One region of the Paracoccus sp. SMMA_5_TC genome, then DNA from elsewhere that is predicted to be linked to it. Evidence: riboswitches for the same ligand, from Rfam matches in the RefSeq annotation. Region 1 holds a riboswitch; each other region holds the start of a gene.

Region 1 (6,022 bases):
TAGCCGGTGATGACACCCGATTCCTCCAGCCGCTTGACCCGGCGCCCGCAGGGCGTCGGCGACAGGCCGACACGTTCGGCCAGCTCCAGGATGGGCATCCGGCCCTCGGCCTCAAGACAGGCCAGAATCCGCTGGTCGATGGCATCCAGTTCGATCATGGCGAAATTCACCCTGCCTGAGCCAATACTGGGCGAATTGCTGCACGAAATTCGGCAATGGCACAAGAGATTGCAGGGATTCGGCACCGGAATCGGTGTATATTCTGTGCAGCTAGATGAGGACGCCATGGCCGCACCGCTTTCGCTTGCGCTTCAGCATACCCCCGACACCGCCCTGCCCGCACCGGTCCCGCATCGGCCGCGCCTTGCCGATTGGCTGGCCCGGACCAATGACGTGACCTCGGTGTTCCTGTCAGCCGGCCAGATCCCGGGGCTGATCAACCTGGGCGGGGGGCTGCCCGATCCCGGCACCTGGCCGGTCGAAGAGATGGCCGATCTGGCGGCCCGGCTGATCCGCGAACACCCGGCCGAGACGCTGGGCTATGGCCCGATCCCGGGCCTGCCAGCGCTGCGCGACCTGATCGCGCAACGCTATTCCACTGGCGATGTGCAGCTGACGCGCGACAACGTGCTGATCACCACCGGCGGCATGCAGGCGCTGGACCTGGTCGGCCGGGTGCTGCTGCACCCCGGCGACAGCATTGCCGCGCAAAGCCCCGCCTATCTGGGGGCGTTGGACGCCTGGCTGCCGCATCAGCCGCAATACCGCCCCATGCGCATCGGCAGCGCCGGCCACGACCCGCTGCGGGCGCTGGATGGGGCGCAATTCGCCTATACGGTGCCCAACTTCTCGAACCCCAGCGGCAGGCTGGTGACCTTGGCCGAACGCCAGTCACTGGTCGCGGCCGCCCATGCCACCGGCACCTGGCTGATCGAGGACGACCCCTACGGCGTTCTTTATTACGATGGCGAACCCTTGCCGCGACTGCTGGAACTGTCCGCGGCAAGCCAGCCGGGGCGGCCCTATGATGGCCCGGTGATCTACATGGGATCGCTGTCCAAGGAACTGACGCCGGGCCTGCGCATCGGCTGGGTGATCGCCGCCCCCAGGCTGATCGCGGCATTGGCCACGGCCAAGCAGGGCACCGACATGTGCAGCAGCGGCCTGTCGCAGATGCTGGCGCTGCGCGCGCTGGAACTGGGGCTGACCGAACGCATCCGGCCCCGCATCCTGGAACTGTATCGCGCCCGCAGGGATGCGCTGTGCCAGGCGATGCAGCAGCATCTGGCCGATCTGCTGGACTGGCAGGTGCCCAGCGGCGGCATGTTCGTCTGGGCCACCGCCCGCGATCCGCGCCTGAACACCGATCTGCTGCTGGAACAGGCGCTGGCCCATGGCGTCTGCATCTCGCCCAGCAGCGTCTTTGACCCCGAGGGGCTGGACCGGCGCGCCCTGCGGCTGAACTTTACCCTGAACGAGCCCGCGCAGCTGGCCGAGGGTGCGCGACGACTGGCCCTGGCCATCCGCGCCACCCTGGCCCAGGCCGGCACGCCCAGCATCGCCGCCGGCTGATCCGCAAGCCTTGAACAGCCGGCCGCGCCCCTTCGTCGAAGGGCGCGGCTTGGCATTTCGGGCGCAGGATGCTTGACAGCCGGCCCCGGCTTGCGGCAAGGCAGGCCCGCTACGGTTCCCTGGTGCAAGCCAGGGTGAAAAGGGAACGCGGTGCGCCCTCGGGCAAGGCCGCGGCTGCCCCCGCAACTGTGAGCGGAGAGCAAAGGACCACCCCTGGCCACTGGGTCATCCCGGGAAGGCCGGTCCGCGCGATGATCCGCAAGCCAGGAGACCTGCCGCAGCACTCACCCATTTCCGGCGCGGGGCGCGCCCGGAAAGCGGCCCGACCGCAGCGGTGATTGTCACAGCGCGGGCTTGCGGCCGGTCGGCCCGGGGCGCGCGCGCCCTGCTAACCGCGGCCTTGCGCCGCGACCGAAAGGCCCGGACATGACCCTTGCCCGCAGTTCCATCCTTGCGCTGACCGCCGCACTGTCCCCGGCGGCCGCCCTTGCCCAGGACGCGATCACCCTGCAACCGCTGATCCTGTCGGCCGGTTTCACGCCGGTTCCCGGCAACGCCTATGGCCGCGCCTATACGGTGCTGGACGAACAGCAGATCGCCCGGCGCGGGTCCAGCCGCATCCAGGATGCACTGCGCACGGTGCCGGGGGTCTCGGTCAACAGCGTCGGCCCGTCCTATACCCAGCTGCGGGTGCGCGGCAGCGAATCGGGCCATGCGCTGTTGCTGATCGATGGCATCGAGGCCACTGGCAGCGCCGAGGAATATATCCTCAGCGGCTTGGAAACCGCCAATATCGAGCGCATCGAGGTGCTGCGCGGCCCGCAGTCGGTATTCTACGGCTCGAACGCGGCGGCGGGCGTCATCAATATCATCAGCCGGGGGACCGAACCTGGCCTGCACTATGGCGCCAGCGCCGAGCTGGGCAATGGCGCGGCAGCAACGGCCCATGTCAGCCATAACGGCGAAAGCGGCGGGCTGGCGCTGAACCTGTCGGCGCGCGACGACCACGGGTTCGACCAATCGGGCGACGGCGGCGAAAAGGACGGCATCAACCGCAAGACCATTGCGCTGTCGGGCTGGATCGCCGCCACGCCGGACTGGCGCATGGGGGCCAGCCTGCGCCGCGCGGATGAGAGCTACGGCTATGACGGCACCAACCCGGCGGCCATTGATCCGGCCGATTTCGTGGTCGACGACCCCAACGCCCACAGCGACCGCGACGAACGCCAGGGCGCCCTATGGACCGAATTCACGGCCCTGGACGGCCGGTTGGTCCAGCGGCTGGAATATCAGAAAACCGATTTTCGCCAAAGCTTTGACGACGGGCCGCAAAATCGCGGACGGGTGGCCAAGCTGAAATACCGCGCCACCGTGTCGCTCGACGGGCAGCCGGCGGCGCAGGCCGGCCACCTGCTGAACATCATGGCCGAGCGCCAGCGCGACGATTCCTCGGTCGCACCGGACTATCGGCGGCGGATGTCCTCGGTCGCGGTGGAATATCGCGGCTTTCTGGACAACGGGCTGGACGTGCAGGCGGGGTTGCGCCGCGACCTGAACCAGGTGTTCGCCGATGCCACCAGCTGGAACCTGGGGCTGTCCTGGGCGGTGCCGGACCGGCCGTTCCGGCTGCATGGGTCGGCCGGCAAGGGCATCGTCAACCCATCCTATTGGGAACTTTTCGCCGATGCGACCTACAGCGGCCCCTGGGGTACTTCGGTCTATCGGGGCAATCCGCTGCTGCGGCCGCAACAGAACCGCGGCTTCGATCTGGGGGTGGAATGGCAATTGCCCGACGACCGCGGCAGCATCGATGTCACCTGGTTCCGCGAGACCCTGCGCGACGAGATCGAGGACTATCTGGTCAGCAGCGACGGCACCACACAGTATTTCAGCTATCGCAACCAGTCGGGCGACAGCCCGCGCCAGGGGGTCGAGGTCAGCGCGCAGCTACGTCCGACCGATCGGCTGGATGTGGGACTGGCCTATACCTATCTGGATGCCACCAACCCCGACGGCAGCATCGAGCTGCGCCGGCCGCGCCACGAAGTCGGGCTGACCGCATCGCTGGCGGTTCTGGACGGGCGCGGCCGCATCACCGCCGATTACCGGCATGTTTCGGGCAATTACGACACCCGCTTCTTTGGCGATTACGCCACCGCGGAACTGCCGGCGATCAATCTGGTCAACCTGTCGGGCGGCTATGACATCGACGACAACCTGCGTGCCACGCTGCGGGTGGTGAACCTGTTCGACCAACGCCATTCCGAAAGCTGGGGCTATTACGGTCAGGGCCGCACCGCCTATGCCGGGCTGGAGGCGCGGTGGTAACGCGCCTGCTGGCCGCCGCTGTGTTGTTTCTGGCCGGGCTGACGGCACCCGTTCTGGCCGCGCCAGCGCGTGTGGTGTCGCTGAACCTGTGCACCGATCAGCTGGCGATGATGCTGGCCGCGCCCGGGCAGCTGGTGTCGGTATCCTGGCTGGCACGCGATCCCGCCTCCTCGGCCATGGCGGCCGAGGCGCGGCGCTATCCCGTCAACCGCGCCGGCGCCGAAGAGGTGCTGCTGATCCGCCCCGATCTGGTGCTGGCCGGCAGCTGGACCGCGCCTTCAACCTTGCGGATGCTGCGCGACCACGGGCTGCGGGTCGAGGTGTTCGCGCCGGACGCCGACATCGCCGGCATCCGCGCCAATATCCTGCGCATGGGCGCGCTGCTGGGCCGCCAGCGGCGCGCAGCCGACCTGCTGGCACAGTTCGACGCCGATCTGGCGGCGCTGACCGCCCCCGTGTCGCCCGGCCCACGCCCGCAGGCGGCGCTTTATGGTGCCAATGGCTACAGCGCCACGGCGGACAGTCTGGCCGGCCAGATCCTGGCCGAGGCCGGCTTTGACAATGTCGCCGACCGCATCGGCCTGTCCGCCGGCGGCCAGATCCCGTTGGAGCGGTTGCTGCTGGCCGCGCCCGATCTGGTGCTGCGCGACCGTCCCTTTCCAGGCCATTCCCGCGCCGAAGAGGTGATGGACCACCCAGCGCTGGACCGGCTGCGCGCGCAGGACACGCTGTTCGACGCCACCGGGCCCGAATGGGTCTGCGGCACCCCGCATGTGCTGCGCGCCATCGCAGGGCTGCGCGACGCGCGGCAAGTGATCGGCGCCCGACCGTGACCCGCCAAGACATCCCCCTGCTGGCACTGCTGGCGACTTTGGTGCTGGGACTGTGCCTGGCGTCGCTGCTGATCGGCCCGGCGCGATTGCCGCCCGGCGCCAGCCTGGCGGCGCTGTGGTCCGACGATGGGCTTTACGGCACCATCATGCGCGAAATCCGCCTGCCGCGGGCGCTGCTGGGTGGGCTGGTCGGCGCGGCCCTGGGGGCATCCGGCGCCGCGCTGCAAGGGTTTCTGCGCAACCCGCTGGCCGAACCGGGGCTGATCGGCACCTCGGCCGCGGCCGCGCTGGGGGCGGTGCTGGCAATGCAGGGGGGGCTGGCGGCGGCATGGGCGCTGGGGCTGCCTCTGGCCGCCCTGACGGGGGCGGGCATCGCGATGCTGCTGGTGCTGGTCCTGGCGGGACCGCACGGCACTGCGCTGGGGCTGATCCTTGCGGGCATCGCGATTTCGGCGCTGGCCGGGGCCGGCAGTTCGCTGGTGCTCAGCCTGTCGCCCAACCCCTTTGCCGCGAACGAGATCGTGTTCTGGATGATGGGATCGCTGGCCGACCGGTCGCTGCTGCACCTGGCCATCGCCGCGCCGCCGATCCTGGTGGGCCTGGCACTGCTGTGGCGGCTGGGCCGCGCCATCGAGGCACTGAGCCTGGGCGAGGACGCCGCAATGTCGCTGGGCGTGCATCTGCGCCGGGTGCGGCTTGTGCTGACCCTGGGCATCGCGCTGGCGGTCGGCGGCGCCACCGCGGTTGCGGGAGCCATCGGCTTTGTCGGGCTGGTGGTGCCGCATCTGCTGCGGCGCGCGACCCAGGGCAGCCCGGCGCGGCTGCTGCCAGCGGCGACACTGGGCGGGGCGGCCATGGTATTGGCGGCCGATATCGCGGTGCGGCTGATCGCGCCCGACCGCGACCTGAAGCTGGGGGTGCTGACGGCGCTGGTGGGCGCGCCGTTCTTTCTGCACCTGATCCTCAAGACCCGGCGCGAGGGCCTGTGATGCAGCTGCGACAATTGACGGTCAGGCGCAGGGATCGCAGCGTGGTGACGGGCATCGACCTCAGCGTGGCGCCGGGCGAATTTCTTGGCCTGCTGGGTCCGAACGGCGCCGGCAAGTCCACGCTGATGCGCGCGGCCTTGGGGCTGGTGGCTGCGGAGGGCCACAGTTCGCTGGCCCGCCTGCCCGCGGCGCAACGCGCCCGTGCGGTCGCCTATCTGCCGCAGGTGCGCGACATGGCCTGGCCCATGCCCGTCCAGGCGGTGGTGGCTTTGGGCCGTATTCCGCACGGCGGTAGCGGCA
Region 2 (6,022 bases), on a different replicon from region 1:
CGCGCCATATGCGTCCGGCCGGCCCAGCCACGACCCTTCAGCCAGTCCTTCTGAAAGAGACAGCCATGACCGGCACTACCCCTGCGGGCACCCCCCGCACCCTTTACGACAAGATTTTCGACGCGCATGTGGTCGACCGCAAGGAAGATGGCACCTGCATCCTGTATATCGACCGCCATCTGGTGCACGAAGTCACCTCGCCCCAGGCGTTCGAGGGGCTGCGCATGGCCGGGCGCAAGGTGCGCCGGCCCGACCAGACCATCGCCGTGCCTGACCACAACGTGCCCACCACGCCCGACCGCGTGAACGGCATCGAAAACCCCGAAGGCCGCATCCAGGTCGCCGAACTGGACAAGAACGCGCGTGAATTCGGGCTGAACTATTACCCGATGTCGGACATCCGCCAGGGCATCGTCCATATCGTCGGCCCGGAACAGGGCTGGACCCTGCCCGGCATGACCGTCGTGTGCGGTGACAGCCATACCGCCACCCATGGCGCCTTCGGCGCGCTGGCGCATGGCATCGGCACCTCCGAGGTGGAGCATGTCCTGGCCACGCAGACGCTGATCCAGAAGAAATCCAAGAACATGAAGGTGGAAATCACCGGCCGCCTGCGGCCGGGTGTCACCGCCAAGGACATTACCCTAGCGGTGATCGGCAAGACCGGCACCGCCGGCGGCACCGGTTATGTCATCGAATATTGCGGCGAGGCGATTCGCGAGCTGTCAATGGAAGGGCGCATGACCGTCTGCAACATGGCGATCGAGGGCGGTGCCCGCGCCGGGCTGATCGCGCCGGACGAAAAGACCTTCGAATACTGCAAGGGCCGTCCGCACGCGCCCAAGGGCGCCGCATGGGAGGCCGCCGTGGCCTGGTGGAAAACCCTCTATTCCGACGAGGGCGCGCATTGGGACAAGGTCGTGACCCTGCGGGCCGAGGACATCGCCCCGGTCGTGACCTGGGGCACCTCGCCCGAGGACGTGCTGCCGATCACCGGCACCGTCCCCGCCCCCGAGGATTTCGAGGGCGGCAAGGTCGAGGCGGCGCGCCGCAGCCTTGATTACATGGGCCTGAAACCTGGCACGCCGCTGAACCAGATCAAGATCGACGCGGTGTTCATCGGTTCCTGCACCAACGGCCGGATCGAGGATCTGCGCGCAGCGGCCGATATCCTCAAGGGCCGGCACCTTGCGCCAGGCGTGCGCGGCATGGTGGTGCCCGGGTCCGGTCTGGTGCGGTTGCAGGCCGAGGAAGAGGGTCTGGACAAGATCTTTATCGATGCGGGCTTTGAATGGCGCCTGGCGGGCTGTTCGATGTGCCTGGGCATGAACCCCGACCAGCTGGCACCGGGCGAACGCTGCGCCGCCACCTCGAACCGCAACTTCGAGGGGCGGATGGGCCGCGGTGGCCGCACGCATCTGATGTCGCCGGTGATGGCGGCCGCGGCCGGCATCCGCGGTCATCTGACCGATGTGCGCGAACTGCTGGCGGAAACCGTCTGAGCGGTTGCGGTTGGGGCCCTAGCGGCCCCGCCGCAGCAGCATCAGGGCGTTGATCGCGATCAGCAGCAAGCCCGCGTTCTCGAACCAGAAGTTGAACCTGACCCTGGCGAAATCCATGCTGATCAGCCTGTCGACATGATGAAACCCCACCGCGCGCACCAGAACGAACCCGCACAGCACCCCCAGGCCCAGCAGGGCCAGGCCGTTGCCGCGCATCTGTCCGCGCAGGGATTTCGTCGCCCAGGCCATGGCGGCGATCACGCCCAGGACCAGACCGGCGATAAAGGCCAGCTGCACGGCATATCGATTGTCATACCAGCCCTGGGCGCGCGCCATGCAGCGCCCGGTCGCGGTCAGTGCCGTCTGCAGGTCCAGCTGCTTGTTCAGCGCCAGAAACGCCATCAGCACCGCGATGGCGAGCCACAACCCCCGCGCGGCCCCCGCCGGGCGGCGACGCAGCACCCGAATTGCCAGCCACAGGCAGCCGACATAGGCCGCCACCGTCAGCCAGCCCGTGACCTGCGGATCGCCGATCGATGGCGTCCAGTCGCGGGCGATGCAGGCGCGCAGGGCGGCCATGCTGGAAAACCCGAAAACCATCGTCACGACCTGCTGCCACGCGGCGCCCGGCGCCGCCTGCTTCCGGGTTAACGGGGCCGCCGAGCCCCAGTCAATTGCACAAGGATCACAAGATGGAAAAGTTCACCACCCTGACCGGCGTCGCGGCCCCGATGCCGCTGGTCAATATCGACACCGACATGATCATCCCCAAGCAGTTTCTCAAGACCATTCACCGTTCGGGGCTGGGCAAGAACCTGTTCGACGAAATGCGCTATGACGCCCAGGGCAACGAAATTCCCGATTTCGTGCTGAACCAGCCGGCCTGGCGCAACGCCCAGATAATCGTCGCCGGCGACAACTTCGGCTGCGGCAGTTCGCGCGAACACGCGCCCTGGGCGCTGCTGGATTTCGGCATCCGTTGCGTGATCTCGACCAGTTTTGCCGACATCTTCTACAACAACTGCTTCAAGAACGGCATCCTGCCGATCGTGATGCCGCAAGAGGTGGTCGATGTGCTGATGGAGGATGCGCGCAAGGGTGCCAACGCCCGCATGACCGTCGATCTGGAAAACATGACCGTCACCACCTCGGACGGGCAGAGCTTCGGCTTCGAGCTGGACCCGTTCCGGCGCCACTGCCTGCTGAACGGTCTGGACGACATCGGCCTGACCCTGGAGAAAGCCAGTGCCATCGACAGTTTCGAGGCACAGATGGCCCAGTCGCGGCCTTGGGTGTAACAACGTCTCTCGCGGCGGCGGCGCTGGCCGCTCTGGGCCTTGCGGCGGCGGTCCTGCCGACCATGGCCGGGCCGCTGCGCATCGCCACCTATTCCCCGGACCTGTCGCGCGACGGGCCGGGGCTTTTGCTGCGCGATCTGCAACGGCAGGGCGCAAAGGCCGATCCGCAGATCGCCGCCGTGATCGAGGTGATCGCCGCCGCCCGGCCCGACGTGCTGGTGCTGACCAATTTCGACTGGGATTTCGACGGCCGCGCCTTCCAGGCTTTCCTGGACCGGCTTCGGGCGGCGGGGCTGGACTATCCGCATCATCATGCCGGCCAGCCCAATTCCGGCATGGCCAGCGGTCTGGACCTCGACGGCGACGGCCGCCTGGCCGAGGCCGACGATGCCCAGGGCTTTGGCCGCTTTCCCGGTCAGGGCGGCATGGCGATCCTGTCGCGCCACCCGATCGGCCCGGTCAGCGACCACAGCGCCTTCCTGTGGCGCGACCTGCCCGGCCATCTGATGCCCGACATGCCGCCCGAGGTGGCGGCGGCGCGGCGGCTGTCCTCGACCGCGCATTGGGATGCGGTAGTTTCCATCGACGGACAGCCCTTGCATGTGCTGGCGATGTCGGCCACGCCCCCGGTCTTTGACGGCCCCGAGGATCTGAACGGCCGGCGCAACCACGACGAGCTGGCCTTCTGGCTGCATCACCTGCCGCAGGGGCCCTTCGTGCTGGCGGGCAATCTGAACCTGGATCCCCAGGATGGCGAGGGCCGGCCCCAGGCGCTGGCGCGCATGCTTGAACATGTGACCGACCCACAGCCCCGCAGCCCCGGAGGCGCCGCCGCCGCCGGGGGGATCAATGCGGGCCACAAGGGCGATCCGGCGCTGGACACCGCCGACTGGCCCGACGACCGCGCCCCCGGCAACCTGCGGGTCGATTACGTCCTGCCCGCGCACGGCCTGCGGGTTCTGGACGCCGGGGTGATCTGGCCGACCGACGGCCCTTTGGCCCGGGCGGCGCAGACGGCCTCGGCGCATCGGCTGGTCTGGGTCGATCTGGATTGGCCCCCCGGGCGCTGACCCGGATTTCCCCTTGCAAGTCTGGCGCGACCCGCCCTAGGATCGCGCCGGTATCGGTGCCCTTCGGGGCTTGATAGGGAATGCGGTGCGACCCGGAACGGGTCAAGTCCGCAGCCGCCCCCGCGACTGTCAGCGGAGAGCGGGCGCCCATTACGCCACTGGCCTGCGGGCCGGGAAGGCGGGCGCCAGCCACGACCCGCGAGCCAGGAGACCTGCCGATGCCGGAAACCGCAATGTCGTCGGGTTGGACGACTTAAGGAAAGGGTCGAAGATGACCGCAAAGACCATCGCGCCGGCTGCTGCGCCGGCTGTTCGCTCCGTTCTGGTGCCCGCATTGGCAGTGTTTGTGCTGGGTTTCGGGCTGATGTTCGTGGCCGGGTTGGTGCAGGCCGAAACCCTGCACGATGCCGCCCATGACATGCGCCACGCCACCGGCTTTCCCTGCCACTGACCATGTTCGCACGCATTCTGACCAGCGGTCTGATCGCTGGTGCTGTCACCGGGCTGATTGCCGCCCTGGTGCAGCTGAGCTTCGTGCAGCCGGTGTTGCTGCATGCCGAACTGTATGAATCGGGGCAGCTGGTCCATGGCGCCGTGCCCGCGCCAGGCACTGCGCCCGATCTGGGCCCGTTCGACTGGCAGCGCAACGGGTTGACGGTGCTGTTCAACATGCTGGTCCATGCCGGCTATGGCCTGATGCTGACCGCGCTGATGGTGCTGGCGCAGGGTCGGGGGGCGCCGATCTCGGCCCGCCATGGGCTGATCTGGGGCGCGGCCGGCTTTGTGGCCCTGCAACTGGCCCCGGCCTTTGGTCTGGCGCCCGAGGTGCCGGGAGTGGCGGCCGCCGACATCGCGGCGCGTGCCGCGTGGTGGCTGGCAACCACGCTGGCCACCGGCCTGGCGCTGTGGCTGATCGCCTTTGGCCGCGGCTGGGCGGCCTGGGCGCCGGCGATCCTGCTGGCGCTGGCGCCGCATCTGATCGGCGCGCCGCAACCCGACGCCTATGCCGGCACCGTGCCGCCGGAACTGTCGGCCGAATTCGCCGGCCGCGCGCTGGGCGCCGGGCTGATGGCCTGGCTGGTGCTGGGCGCGCTCTGCGGCTGGATGTGGCAGCGCGAAGCCGAGCGCGTGCCGCTGGGCCAACCGGCCTGAGCCGCCGGACCCGCCGCCCCCGGCGGGTTCGATCCCATTTCCCTTGCGACAGGACTTCACATGGATCGCGCAATCGCGATGCTGGTCATCGGGCTGGTCTTTGGCGGCGGGCTGGGCTTTGTCCTAGCGGCGGCCAACGGGGTCACGCTGGATGGCCACGACCACGGCAGCCACGGCCATGGCCCGGCCCACACCGCCGGGACTGCCCAGACCGCCCATCACCACGGCCCGCCGCACCAGCTGCCCGCCGGCAGTGCCGATCTGGGCATCGGCCTGACCCCCGATCCGGTGTCGGGCTGGAACCTGTTTGTGCAGCTGCGCGGCATGTGCCTTGCCCCCGACCGGGCCGGGCTGGCCCATGCCCCAGGCCAAGGGCACGCACATCTGTATCTGAACGGCGACAAGATCGCCCGGCTTTACGGGCCCGCCCAGCATTTGCCGCAATTGCGTCCGGGCGACCGGCTGCGGGTCGAGCTGAACGGCAATGACCATCGCCCGCTCGCGGTCGCGGGGCAGCCGTTGGCGGTGGAACTGCGGGTGCCGGACGGCGCCACGGCGGTCGCGGCCGGCACGCCGAACCTGCCGGCCGCCGCGATCTGCGCACCGTCCTGATGCAGTTCGGCGCCGACCAGCGCCGGGCCCTGGCCGATCTGCTGCGCTGGCGCCGCGACATCCGCCATTTCCGCCCGGACCCGATCCCCGAGGCGCTGCTGGCCGAACTGGCCCGGGCCATGGAGCTGGCGCCTTCGGTCGGCAATGCCCGGCCCTGGCGGGTGATCCGGATCGAGGATCCGGGCCTCCGCGCAGCCATCCGGGACGATTTTTCGCGCTGCAATGCGGCGGCCGCGGCCGGTTATCACGGGCAGCGCCAGCGCGATTACCGCGCGCTGCGCCTGGCGGGGCTGGACCGGGCGCCGGTCTGGCTGGCGGTCTTTACCGAGATCGACCCGCCCGAAGGCCACGGGCTGGGTCGTGCCACCATGCCGCAGACCCTGCGCCA
Region 3 (6,022 bases), on a different replicon from region 1:
CAGGGCATGGCCTTGGGCGTCCAGGCCGCGCAGCTGCAGATGCGCCCGCTGGGTCAGGTCGATCAGCCCATTGCCCAGCCGCGCCGAAACCTCGGCAATGGCCCGGACCTGCGCCGGCAGCAGCCGGCCGTTCGGCGGCCGGATGCGCAGGATCAGCCCGTCGCCCGATTGCATCGGCCGCAGCGCGCCGGGACACCAGCCCTTGATCTCGAAGCTCATGCGCCCACCTCGGCCAGGATCGAGTTTCGCCGCGACACCCACAGGCCGCTGTCCAGCAGCCGCGCGAAGAGGTTCCGCATCGCCGCCAGCGCGGCGGGGTTTTCCCGGGCCATGAAATCGACCAGATCGGGCCGGCCCAGGGTGGCGTCGTGGTAAAGATCGAACAGATGTCCCGGCACCACCCCGGCCAGTTGTGCAAAGGCCGCCAGATGCTCAAGCGTCGCCGCGATTTCCGCCGCGCCGCGATAGCCATGGCGCATCATGCCGTCGGCCCAGGCCGGGTTGGCGGCGCGGGCGCGCAGGACGCGGGCGATTTCCTCGGTCAGGCTGCGGGCACGCGGGGCCTCGGGGCGGGTGGCGTCCAGATGATACAGCGCCGGGACGGGGGCACCGATCCGGGCCATGGCGGCGGCGAATCCGGCCTCGTGCCCGGCATAATCGGCGGCCAGCAGCAGATCGCTTTCCGGCAGGTCCTGGGCGTGGACAAAGGCATCCGCCGCCGCCAGCCTGGCTTGCAGCGCCTGCGGACGATGGCGGATGACGCCGTCTGCGCCGATGGCATGGGCCGATGCCGCCAGCCAAGCCTCGCCCGCGGCTAGCCGCGCCTCGGCCGTCAGCTCGGCACAGGGATCGGCCATCGCCAGGCCGAAGCGGCCCGGCGCCGGGCCAAAGACCCGCGGCGCCAGCGTCAGATAGGGGTTGTCGGCCGGGGTTTCCGCGCGCCGGGCCAGCATCGCTGCGCCCATTTCAAACAGCTGCGCAAGGCCGGGGAACACATCCCTAAACAGCCCCGAGACCCGCAGCGTGACGTCGATGCGCGGCCGGCCCAGTTCCGCCAGCGGCAGGATTTCCACCCCGGTCACGCGCCCGGTCGCCTCATCCCAGCGCGGCGCCATCCCGGCGAGGTGCAGCGCCATCGCGAAATCCTCGGCCGCGGTGCGCATGGTGGCGCTGCCCCACAGATCGACGACAAGGCCGCGCGGCCAGTCGCCGTGGTCCTGCAGATGCCGGCGCAGAAGTTCCTCGGCCAGGCGGATGCCCTGGGCATGGGCGTTGCGGGTGGGCACGGCGCGCGGATCGACGGTATAAAGGTTGCGCCCCGTGGGCAGGACATCGAGCCGCCCCCGCGCCGGCGAGCCCGAGGGCCCGGGCGCCACCCGCCGCCCGGTCAGCGCCCGATCCAGCCCCTCGGCCTCGCCCGGGGCCGTGCCATAGACATGCAGCCCGTCGCCGAAGCGGCTGTCCTTGAGATCGCACAGGAAGCGATCGATCCGCGGGATCGCCTCGGCCGGGGCGGCATCGGCGGGCAGGCCCAGATCGGCCTCGACCCCGGCGGCGCGGGCCTCGTCGCGGATGGCCAGCACCAGCCGGTCGCGCCGCCGCGGGTCCAGCCCGTCGGCGGTCGAATATTCGTCTAGCAGCCGTTCCAGATGCGCCAGGTTGGCGGGCAGCGCGCTGGTCCGCAGCGGCGGCGGCAGATGGCCCAGTGTCACCGCCGACAGCCGGCGCTTGGCCTGGGCGGCCTCGCCGGGGTCGTTGACGATGAAGGGATAGACCATCGGCAGATCGCCCAGCAGCGCCTGTGGCCAGCACTGCTCCGACAGTGCCACCGACTTGCCCGGCAGCCATTCCAGCGTGCCATGCGCGCCCATATGCACGATGACATCGGCCTGCCGGCGCAGCCACAGGTAAAAGGCCACATAACCGTGGCACGGCACCCGCGTCAGGTCGTGATAATCCTGGGCCCGGCGGTCGGCCTGCCCGCGTTCGGGTTGCAGCGCCACCAGGGCGTCGCCACAGGCGATTGCTGCAAAGCCGAAGCCCGCCGGGTCGGGCTCGCCCCAGGCCGCGAACAGCTGCGCCCGCAGCGCCGCCGGCAGATCCTCCAGCGCCGCGAGGTAATCGGCCAGCGGCCAGTGCAGCCGCGCGCTTTCCAGCTGTCGGCCCAGGCCCTGGTGGTCGATCCCCAGCATCGCCCCGGCCGAGGCCAGCGCATCGAGGCCGACGGCATGGGCCAGTTGATGGCTTTTCCCCGGATAGGTCGACAGCACCACCGCCCGCCGCAAGGGTGCCTCGCCCGCTTCGGTTGCCGCCCGGGCCAGCCGGTGCCAGGCGCGGATGCGGCCGACGGCGCGGGTAATGGCGGCATGGTCGGGGGCGTGGATCTGGCGGGCGAATTGCAGCGCCGGGTCGCGATCCTGCGCGGCCTTGAAGCTGATCGCGCCCAGAAAGATGCGGCCATCGACCTCGGGCAAGACCACATGCATGGCCAGATCGGCGGCAGAGAGGCCGCGCTCCTCTGCCTGCCACAGCGCGCGGGGCGCGGTGGCCATCGCCATCTGGAACACCGGGCAATCGGCGCCGTCAAAGGGGGTGGCCCCGGCATCGTCGCGGGCCGAAAAGGCGGTCAGGTTGACCACCGCCGCCAGACCCGGCAAATGCGGTGCCAGCCACCGGCCCAACCCCGGCTGGCGCAGCGAGGGCGCGAACGCCCCGGTCGCGGCAAAGCCCGCCGCCCGCAGCGCCGCGATCAGCGCATCGACCGGCGCCATGTCGGCCGCCGCCAGATAGCTGCGGTAGAAGCTGACCAGCACCGGACGCGCTCCCGGCAGTGGCGCCGCGATCACCCCCCGTTCGGGGTCGTAAAAACCATGCGACGGCAGTTCGGCCTGCCCGATCACCTCGGGCGCCTGCAACCCTGCGGCGCGGGCCAGTTCCGTCAGCGCCATCTGCGCGGCCACGGCGCCGCCCTGATCGCACAGCTGCGTCAGCCGCCTCAGCTGCGCGACCGGCAGCGTCGACAGCCGGTCCAGCGCCGGGTCGGGGCGGCCGTCGCCCGGCAGCAGCGCCAGCGCGATGCCGCGACGGCGGGCCAGATCCTGCAGACTGGCGACGCCATAGGGCCAATAGCTTTCGCCGCCGATCAATCGCACCAGCACCGCCCGCGCGCCGGCCAGCGTGGTGTCGCAATACTGATCCACCGAAACCGGGTGCCGCAGCGCCGCCAGATTGCACAGCCGCAGCGCGGGCAGCTGGCCCCCGGCGCGATGCCAGCCGGCGGCAAAGGCGCCAAGGTCGCTGTCGGAAAATGACAGCACCACCAGATCGGCCGGATCCTGGCCGGGGTCGGTCGGCACCTCCAGCTCTTCCAGACCCTGGGTGTCGCGGAACACCACATGCATGATGGAACGGCCCCGCCCGCTCAGCCGGTCAGCGCGGCGCGGATCGCGACCGGGTCGATCGCGTCATGTTCGGCGATCACCACCAGCCGCGAGCGGCGCGGTTGGTCGCCCCATGGACGGTCGTATTGATGGCGCACCCTTTCCCCCACCGCCTGCACCAGAAGCCGCAGCGGCTTGCCGGCCACCGCCACATGGCCCTTGACCCGCAGGATGTCGCGTTCGCGCGCCAGCCGCTGCAGGCGTGCGGCCAGATCGGCCGGATCGGCGATTTCGGGCAGGTCGATCACCACGCTGTCGAAATCCTCGTGTTCGTGATCGTCGGCGCCGTCGTGATGGCTGGGGCGCGCGTCCAGGTCATCCTCGGCCGCGGCGCCCAGACCCAGGATCAGCCGCGGATCGATGACGCCATCGGTCATCGCCAGCATCGGCAGCGCCCGCGGCGCCTCGGCGGCGATGGCGGCACGGGCGGCGGCCAGCCCCTCGGGGCCTGCCAGATCGGCCTTGGACAGCAACACGATGTCGGCGCAGGCGATCTGATCCTCGAACACCTCGGCCAGCGGGGTGTCGTGGTCCAGCCCCGGATCGGCGGCGCGCTGGCGGGCGACGGCCTCGGGGTCGGGGGCAAAGCGGCCGGCCGCCACCGCCTCGGCATCGGCCAGGGCGACGACGCCGTCCACGGTGATGCGCGAGCGGATCGCCGGCCAGTCGAAGGCCTTGAGCAGCGGCTTGGGCAGCGCCAGCCCCGAGGTCTCGATCAGGATGTGATCGGGCCGCACCGGCAGCGCCATCAGCTTTTCAAGTGTGGGGATGAAGTCGTCGGCGACCGTGCAGCAGATGCAGCCGTTCGACAGCTCGACGATGTTTTCCTGCGGGCAGTTTTCATCGGCGCAGGACTTCAGGATCTCGCCATCGACGCCCATGGTGCCGAATTCGTTGACCAGCACCGCCAACCGCCTGCCCTGGGGCTGCGACATCAGGTGGCGGATCAGCGTGGTCTTGCCGGCACCCAGAAAGCCGGTGATGACTGTAACGGGGATCTTGGTCAGGTCGGACATGCGGTCATCCTATCGGGGGAATACGGGCAAGGCTGCGCTTGCGAAAGATTTCGACGCGCTGGCGCCAGGGCACGATGCCATCGGCGGCATTGGCATAGGCCGCGGCGCCGGTCAGGATCTGATCGGCATCGGCCGGGCTCATGTGACCATAGACATAGGTCCAGCGCCCCGGCGCGCTCAGCGCGATGGCGGCGCCGCGCGCGCAGGCCGACATGCATTCGACGGGCTGGATGCGCAGGTCCGGCGGCAGCGGCCGCGCCCGCAGCGCCGCAAGCAGTTGCGCACCCGGCGGAGGCTGATCCGGCTGTGGGGCCACGCCGGCGCGGCAGGTGATGCAGACATGCAAGGTAATCGTCATCCGCCTGTCATTCCAAATGGCGGCACGAGGCAGGGCACAGCGGCCCAAGCCCCAGCAGGAACACCCCGTCCGCCGGTTGCATTCACGCGCTGGCAGGTCTCCCGGCTTGCGGATTCAGGCTTTCGCCAGCGGTCGGCCCACCTTCCCGGCGCTGTGGCCAGTGGCATCGGGCGACCTTTCCGGTCACGGTCGCGGGGGCGGCTGCTTTTGGGTCTTGACCCGTCGCATTCCCTCTTGGCCTGTCATGGACAGGAACCAGCGCATGAAAGCTGTGCGCGCCCGCTTCGCGCTTGTCAAGCAAAGGACACCCGATGACCACCAATTCCGCCCCGCCCTCGCCGCCTGTCACGTCCGCCCCCGGGCCGATTGCTGATGACGATGCCCGGCGCCACGCCGAAAAGATGGCGCGCATCAAGGCCGCGCGCGACCGGATGATGCAGGACAAGCAGGGCGAAAAGGGGTTGATCATCGTCCACACCGGCAAGGGCAAGGGCAAGTCCTCGGCCGGTTTCGGCATGATCCTGCGCTGTGTGGCCCATGGCATGCCCTGCGCGGTGGTGCAGTTCATCAAGGGGGCCTGGGACACGGGCGAGCGGCGGCTGCTGACCGGCCATTTCGGCCATCTGTGCCAGTTCCATGCCATGGGCGAGGGCTTTACCTGGGAAACCCAGGACAAGGCCCGCGACATTGCCGCCGCACGCGCCGGCTGGGACAAGGCCCGGACGCTGATTCGCGATCCGGCGATCCGCATGGTGCTGCTTGATGAAATCAACATCGCCCTGCGCTACGGCTATCTGGACACCGACGAGGTTCTGGCGGTGCTGCGCGACGAACGCCCGCCGATGACCCATGTCGTGCTGACCGGGCGCAATGCCCCGCCGGCGCTGATCGAGGCTGCCGATCTGGTCACCGAAATGACCCAGATCCGACACCCGTTCCGCGATGGTATCAAGGCGCAGCCGGGGGTCGAATTCTAGCCGATGGGCCCCCGGGGGCCACGGCCCCCGCGCCCTTGCCGGCCCTCGATGGGGCGGCAAGGGCGTGCCCTGCCGTCGATGGCGGCGACTTCACCGGATCAGCCAGGGCCGGGCATGGTTCTCCTGCCAGCCTTTGCGATGCAGCAGCGGCAGCACGTCATGCGTCTCGGGCCAGCCCAGGCACAGAAGGGCGCTGAACTCCCATCCGGTCGGGGTTTCCAGCAGCGCGCA

The links. A riboswitch is a leader RNA that binds a small molecule or an ion and turns the genes downstream of it on or off. The one in region 1 is predicted to bind cobalamin.
Region 2: another riboswitch for cobalamin. It lies ahead of GB880_RS05750 (CbtB domain-containing protein); the one in region 1 lies ahead of GB880_RS14395 (TonB-dependent receptor plug domain-containing protein).
Region 3: another riboswitch for cobalamin. It lies ahead of GB880_RS05725 (DUF1636 domain-containing protein); the one in region 1 lies ahead of GB880_RS14395 (TonB-dependent receptor plug domain-containing protein).

What each region holds. Positions count from the first base shown of each region.
Region 1 covers NZ_CP102356.1:157,744-163,765, reverse strand. The annotation lists gene GB880_RS14405 (Lrp/AsnC family transcriptional regulator) at 1-158, opposite strand, end outside; gene GB880_RS14400 (aminotransferase-like domain-containing protein) at 286-1,572, shown strand; cobalamin riboswitch at 1,668-1,866, shown strand; gene GB880_RS14395 (TonB-dependent receptor plug domain-containing protein) at 1,999-3,900, shown strand; gene GB880_RS14390 (ABC transporter substrate-binding protein) at 3,894-4,733, shown strand; gene GB880_RS14385 (FecCD family ABC transporter permease) at 4,730-5,722, shown strand; gene GB880_RS14380 (ABC transporter ATP-binding protein) at 5,722-6,022, shown strand, end outside.
Region 2 covers NZ_CP102355.1:1,148,892-1,154,913, reverse strand. The annotation lists gene leuC (3-isopropylmalate dehydratase large subunit) at 66-1,502, shown strand; gene GB880_RS05765 (hypothetical protein) at 1,521-2,102, opposite strand; gene leuD (3-isopropylmalate dehydratase small subunit) at 2,195-2,800, shown strand; gene GB880_RS05755 (endonuclease/exonuclease/phosphatase family protein) at 2,863-3,870, shown strand; cobalamin riboswitch at 3,908-4,104, shown strand; gene GB880_RS05750 (CbtB domain-containing protein) at 4,142-4,321, shown strand; gene GB880_RS05745 (CbtA family protein) at 4,324-5,022, shown strand; gene GB880_RS05740 (hypothetical protein) at 5,083-5,634, shown strand; gene bluB (5,6-dimethylbenzimidazole synthase) at 5,634-6,022, shown strand, end outside.
Region 3 covers NZ_CP102355.1:1,142,776-1,148,797, forward strand. The annotation lists gene GB880_RS05710 (precorrin-3B synthase) at 1-219, opposite strand, end outside; gene cobN (cobaltochelatase subunit CobN) at 216-3,401, opposite strand; gene cobW (cobalamin biosynthesis protein CobW) at 3,422-4,456, opposite strand; gene GB880_RS05725 (DUF1636 domain-containing protein) at 4,461-4,814, opposite strand; cobalamin riboswitch at 4,889-5,089, opposite strand; gene cobO (cob(I)yrinic acid a,c-diamide adenosyltransferase) at 5,216-5,791, shown strand; gene bluB (5,6-dimethylbenzimidazole synthase) at 5,882-6,022, opposite strand, start outside.